2 regions of the Streptococcus uberis genome follow, and region 2 is predicted to be linked to the other one. Evidence: predicted binding sites of a transcription regulator. Region 2 holds the regulator's gene; the other holds the start of a gene.
The links. Region 2 encodes Rex, which represses fermentation and respiration genes when NADH is low (regulators of the CRP and FNR family bind a similar motif). Its sites were predicted from a motif close to TTGTGAANTANTTCACAA; they were not measured.
Positions count from the first base shown of each region.

Region 1: a site for Rex is predicted at 1,873-1,890, ahead of pflB (formate C-acetyltransferase). Genes of this name have one in related genera too.

Region 1 covers NZ_LS483397.1:1,673,433-1,676,865, reverse strand. The annotation lists gene pflB (formate C-acetyltransferase) at 1-1,750, opposite strand, end outside; gene dinB (DNA polymerase IV) at 1,958-3,052, shown strand; gene DQM95_RS08585 (hypothetical protein) at 3,077-3,433, opposite strand, start outside.
Region 2 covers NZ_LS483397.1:867,849-871,281, reverse strand. The annotation lists gene DQM95_RS04675 (cysteine desulfurase family protein) at 1-809, shown strand, start outside; gene DQM95_RS04670 (DUF1831 domain-containing protein) at 812-1,162, shown strand; gene DQM95_RS04665 (DUF4649 family protein) at 1,192-1,410, shown strand; gene DQM95_RS04660 (redox-sensing transcriptional repressor Rex) at 1,574-2,215, shown strand; gene DQM95_RS04655 (gamma-glutamyl-gamma-aminobutyrate hydrolase family protein) at 2,233-2,934, shown strand; gene radC (RadC family protein) at 2,931-3,433, opposite strand, start outside.

The sequences.
Region 1 (3,433 bases), 810 kb from region 2:
CTTCCATCAACCATTTAGCAATATCGTCTACACGGTCATCATCTTCACCGTAACGAGGGAAGTCACCTGTTACTTCATAGTCATAGATGTAGCCATTTTCATCGCGGATAGTTTTAACAGTAGCATATTTGATAGCAGAAAGTGTATCAACTGTATTAGCAAAACCACAGATACCGAATCCCATGTTAGCGCGTTGGTGGCTAGGTAAGAATGCCATTTGAACGGCTTCATAGTTGTATTTATCAGTCATGTAGTGAATGATGTTTAGAGCATCTACATATGTGTCTGTCAACCAGTCTAGAGATTTTTCGAAGTTTGCCATAACTTCATCATAATCAAGGATTTCAGAAGTAATTGGTTCAACAACGTTGAAGACTTTATAGTCTCTATGAACATCATCATATCCACCGTTAAGACCAGTAAGAAGTGCTTTAAGGACGTTTACACGAGCGCCAAAGTATTGAATGTTGTGACGTTGTTCTTCATTTTCAGGATCAAGTGGAGATACACAACATGAGATACATGACATTTCGCCATAACCTTCTTTAGCCATTGTTGTCACACCTTCATATTGGATTGAAGAGTGTTTGTGACTCATTTTCATACAATAGCGACGGAAAGCGTAAGGTAATTGGTCAGTCCAAAGAACAGTCAAGTTAGGTTCTGGAGAGTTACCAATTGTATCAAGGGTGTTTAAGAAACGGTAATCCATTTTTGTAACACGGTGACGTCCATCGTTACCCATACCTGCCATTGAAGTAGTGATAAATGTTGGGTCACCAGAGTAAAGCGCATCGTAAGCTTTTGTACGACCGAATTTTACTGTACGTAATTTAAGTACGAAGTCATCAACAAATTCTTGAATTTCAGATTCTGTGAAAGTACCACGTGCAAGGTCACGTTCAGCATAAATGTCAAGAACGATTGGCACACGTCCAAGTGATGTAGCTGCCCCGTTGATAACACGACATACAGCCATGAATGCGATGTTTACCCATTGGATAGCTTCTTTAACGTTTTCTGCTGGACGACGAACGTCAAGACCGTAAAGATCACCAAGTTTTGCAACTTCGCCTAGAGCTTGGTATTGGAGGTTGATTTCTTCGCGAAGACGAATTGATTCTTCATCAATTTCTGTGATAGCATTCCAGTCGTTAACTTTTTCTTGCATTAAGTAGTCTGCACCGTAAAGAGCAAGACGAGCATAAACACCGATGATACGTCCACGAGAATAAGCATCTGGAAGACCAGTTACAGTATGAGCGTGGCGAGCACGACGGATGTTTGATGTGTAAGCACGGAAAATACCATCGTTAACAGTTGTTACATATTTGGTAAAGATTTCATGTACAGCAGGATCTGGTTCATAACCATTTTCTTTTAGAGTTGTTTCTGCCATACGGATACCACCTTTAGGCATGAAATTCAACTTGAACAATTCATCGTTTTGGATACCATAAATAAGTTCGTTTTCTTTGTCAATGTATCCTGCAGGGATATCTGCAATTGAAGAAGGACGCGTATCAAATGGGAAACGAGTAGCTTCATAACCAGCTTTTGTTTCTTCAATGATTTTTTTGATTTTCAATGAACGTTCTGTTGCTCCTGCCAAGAAAGACTCATCACCATCATATGGTGTGTAGTTAGCTTGAACGAAACGAGAAACGCTTGCTTTTTCTTTCCAATCAGTTCCCTTAAAGCCTTCCCAAGCTTTTTCGAAAACATCTGTGTTAGTTTTTACAGTTGCCATAATCTTCTCCTTAAAATTCTAATAACAGAGCATCTGTTACATTTACAAGTTAAGTGTAACACAAAGTAAACGGTTTCCCAAGCAAATTTCTTGACAAAAAAGATTTTCTTTTATAATACAGTTTGATAAAACAGTCACAAACTGTATTAGAAAGATTCAAAAATACCATTGCCACTTAAAAAAGGTATAATAGTTAAGGAGGTTTTTATGCTTATTTTTCCACTGATCAATGATTTATCACGAAAAATTATTCATATTGATATGGATGCTTTTTTTGCTGCAGTGGAAATGCGTGACAATCCTAATTTAAAAGGGAAGGCAGTCGTCATAGCAAAGGACCCAAGAGAAACAGGAGGACGTGGAGTCGTATCAACCTGTAATTACGAAGCTAGGAAATTCGGCATCCATTCTGCTATGAGTTCTAAAGAGGCATACGAAAGGTGCCCGCAAGCTGTTTTTATTTCAGGCAATTATGAGAAGTACAAAGAAGTTGGATTGGAAATTAGAGAAATTTTCAAGCGTTATACAGATTTAGTTGAACCTATGTCGATTGATGAGGCCTACCTAGACGTTACAGAAAATAAATTAGGCATTAAATCTGCAGTAAAAATAGCCAAAATGATTCAACATGACATTTGGCAAGAAGTCCATCTTACCTGTTCAGCAGGTGTCTCCTACAATAAATTTTTAGCTAAACTTGCTAGCGACTTTCAGAAACCTCATGGTTTGACCTTAATCTTACCCGATCAAGTAGAAGATTTTTTAGCAGAACTTCCTATCGAGAAATTTCATGGTGTTGGGACAAAATCGGTTGAAAAATTACATGAATTAGGTGTTTATACAGGTAAGGATTTGCTCGAAATACCAGAAATAACCTTAATTGATCATTTTGGACGATTTGGTTTTGACCTTTACCGAAAGGCCAGAGGCATCAGTAATTCACCCGTAAAGCCTAATCGCATTCGAAAATCAATTGGTAGTGAGCGCACTTACGCAAAGCTCCTTTTCGGGGAGTCGGATGTCAAAGCAGAACTGTCAAAACAGGCCAAGAGGGTGTCAGAAACGATGGCCAAAAATGATCGTCTGGGAAAAATTGTCATCATTAAAGTGAGATATGCAGATTTTACTACCATAACAAAAAGAGTTGGTCTGGATTATTTAACACGAGATTATGAGACAATCTCCCAAGCAGCCTGTGACCTTTATGACCGACTGGAAGAAAAGCAAACAGGAATTCGTCTTCTAGGGGTGACAGTAACCAGTTTAGAGGAAAAAGAGAATCATATTTCACTTGATATCTAAAAAAACGTCCATTGGACGTTTTTTTTATTCTTCTATTATATTTTGTTCTTTTTCATTTAAGCTTTTAGCTTTTTTAAAAGCAAAGAAATAGAGGGCTAAAAAGGCTACCTGAATGAGAATGGCAAGAAGTGATGGTGCTGTTAACAATTGAGTGATGACATTTAATGCGACAATTCCGAAGCCTAGGAAATAAGGCAGATAAGATAATTCTTGATTTTGTTTTAATTTAGATTGATTAATCACAGTAAACACAATAATCGCAATTGTTAAAGCTATTGCAACTGCTGACACAAAAAGTGAAAAAGGAGTCATTGATTGCTCTAAAATGGCAGCAGCTTCAGATCCCATAGCAGCGACAGCTTTCTCATTGTTCATGACAAG
Region 2 (3,433 bases):
ATACTATGGCTTATCTTGAAAAAACCTTTCATTTCGAAGTCACTTATTTGACACCTAAAAATGGACATATCAGTGCAGAGCAAGTAAAGGAAGCATTACGTGAGGATACCATACTAGTTAGCATTATGGCTGCAAACAACGAAACAGGTGACTTACTACCGATTGCTGAAATCGGAGAATTGTTAAGGGATCATCCAGCTGCTTTTCATGTTGACGCGGTTCAATTGATGGGGAAAAGACCAATCTATCCATTGGAGTTAGGAATTGATTTTTTATCAGCTTCAGCTCATAAATTCCACGGTCCAAAAGGGATAGGTTTCCTTTTCTCTCATTCAAATCACTTTGATGCTCTGCTTCATGGCGGAGACCAAGAAGAAAAAAGACGCGCTAGCACAGAAAACTTAATTGGTATTATTGGAATGGTCAGAGCCTTAAAAGATGCATATGCTGAAATGGATAATAACTGGAACAAGATTGAGGAGTTATCTCGTCAACTACTGAGTCAGTTAGAGGGTATTCCATTTTATCTTAATAAAAATCAACCATCCTTACCACATGTGCTAAATATTGGTTTTCCAAACCATCAAAACGGCATCCTTTTAACCAGATTAGACATTGACAATATTGCTATTTCCACTGGTTCGGCATGTACTGCAGGGACCGTTGAACCTAGTCACGTTTTAGAGGCTTTCTACGGTCAAGGAGCCACTCAATTAGACGAATCTGTAAGAATTTCTCTGTCTGATCAGAATAGCTCTGAAGAAGTCATCCAAGTGACAGATAGCATTAAGAAAATTATCGGAGGATAAAAATGGCATTTGAAACAACAATTCATTTAACCGATTGTAAGTATTCCTATACTATCAGCCCAAAGATTAAAAAATATACTTTACGAGATACAACTTTTTCGGAAACAAAAATTGGCCACTATGAGTTAACAAGACTTTTAGAAAAAGTGCCAAATTCAGGCGAAGGCTTTCCATTGAAAATTACCATCAACAAGGACTTAACTTCCTTTAAGTTAGCTATTACTGATCAATCTGGTTTAAGAATGGTAAATATTTTTAAATCAGAAGAACATAAAATTTTGCAAGATAAGTTTTATTTCTTAATGGATAGTCTTGTGGAACGTGATATCTTTATAAAGAATACTGTTAGTTAGTTTACAAAAAAGAAAAATGAAGGATTTCTATGATTGAAATTATCTATCTGAACGAAAGCAAACAAGAAAAATTGCTCACCTTTCCTGATTTTTCAGAATTAGAGAGAGCTCAGCATTCTTGCGATATTTCAACACCAGATTATCTAAAAATTGTTTCCTTAACCATTAATGGTCAAAAAATCGATTATCAAGGAAATTATGGCGATTTATACTTTTTCTTATTAAAGGAAAAGCACACCTTTTTTTAATATCAGATAGGAACCATTTATGTGAAAATGGTTCTTTTCTCATTAAAATTTGTAATTTTTGTCTTATTTATGAATATCTTTACGCAAATCATTGCATTATTCACAAAGTATTTGTTACAATAGTAACATGATAATAATAGGAATTTCCTAAAGGAGCAAAAAAGTGGCTATTGATAAATCTATTCCAAAAGCGACAGCAAAACGCCTGTCCTTATACTATCGAATTTTTAAACGCTTTTACGCTGATCAAGTGGAAAAAGCTAGTTCCAAACAAATCGCAGATGCAATGGGGATTGATTCTGCAACAGTTCGTCGTGATTTTTCCTATTTTGGTGAACTTGGACGACGCGGCTTTGGGTATGACGTCACCAAATTGATGAACTTTTTTGCAGATTTGTTAAATGATCACTCTACGACTAACGTTTTATTAGTTGGATGTGGTAATATTGGTCGAGCACTCTTGCACTACCGTTTCCATGACCGTAATAAAATGCAAATCTCAATGGGATTTGATGTTGATGATCATCCAATGGTTGGTACTAAAACAGCTGATGGTATTCCCATTTACGGAATCTCAACCATCAATGACCATGTCAAAAAAGCAGATATTGAGACAGCCATTTTAACTGTACCAAGTACACATGCACAAGAGGTAGCTGATCAATTAATTGAAGCTGGTATTCGAGGGATTCTTAGTTTTTCTCCGGTGCATCTCCAAGTACCAAAAGGTATTATTGTGCAATACGTTGATTTGACAAGTGAATTGCAAACACTACTCTATTTTATGAATCAATCACAGGATTAAAGAGTTTGAACACGAATATGAAAAAGCCAATTATTGGTATTACAGCAAATCAAAGACTGAACATAGCGCTTGATGATCTTCCTTGGACTTACGCACCTGCAGGCTTTTCAGAGGCAGTCATCAAATCTGGAGCCACACCACTTTTGCTTCCAATTGGTGATGAAGAGGCTGCGAAAACCTATGTATCTTTAGTTGATAAAATCATTATAATAGGTGGCCAAAATGTTGATCCCCAATTTTATAATGAAGAAAAAGCTGCATATGATGATGATTTTTTGTTAGAACGCGATTTGTTTGAAATGGCAATCATTGAGGAAGCCATGAAACAAAACAAACCGGTTCTAGGGATTTGTCGTGGCATGCAGCTAATGAATGTTTATTTGGGTGGTTCTTTACATCAAAACATTGCTAACCATTGGCAACATGCTCCATCAGATTCTTTGAACCATAGCATCACAATTGAAGCTGAATCATTTTTACAAGCTATCTACGGTGATAAACCATTTATCAACTCCTTTCACCACCAAAGTATCAAAGTATTGGCAAAAGATTTGAAAGTCATTGCTTTTGATCCTCGTGATGAAACAATTGAAGCCGTAGTCAGCACCAATCCTAAAATCCCATTTATTGGGGTTCAGTGGCATCCTGAATTATTACAAGCTGCTCGTCAAGAAGATTTAAGATTATTTGATTATTTTATTAATGAGTTTACCTCTTAAAAAATGTCAGATTTTTCTCGAAAACTATAATATTGTTTTTTTCCAACGATGATGTGATCTAGGCAGTTTATGCCCAAGTGATCACATGATCGTTTTATTTTTTTAGTAAATGCAACATCATTTTCGCTGGGAATGGTCAAACCTGACGGATGATTATGAACAACAATCAAACTAGTTGCCATATTGCGGCAGGCGAAATGTAAGATTTCCCTTGGTTCTGCAATGGAACGTCTGACACTACCTATAAAAATAGTTTTTTCCTCTATGATACGATTTTGTGTGTCCAGATAGATAGCAATCAGATGTTCTTGTTTTTTATCACCTAACTCGTGCATCATTCGTTTAGCCACTTGGTAACTTGATAAAATCTGAATAGAGTGGGAAGATTTTGCTTTTTGGATACGATGGCATAGTTCTACCATTGCTTTCAATTCTATCGCTTTTACTTTTCCAATCCCTGGTAATCGTTGTAATTCTTGTAGAGATAATTTATCGAAAT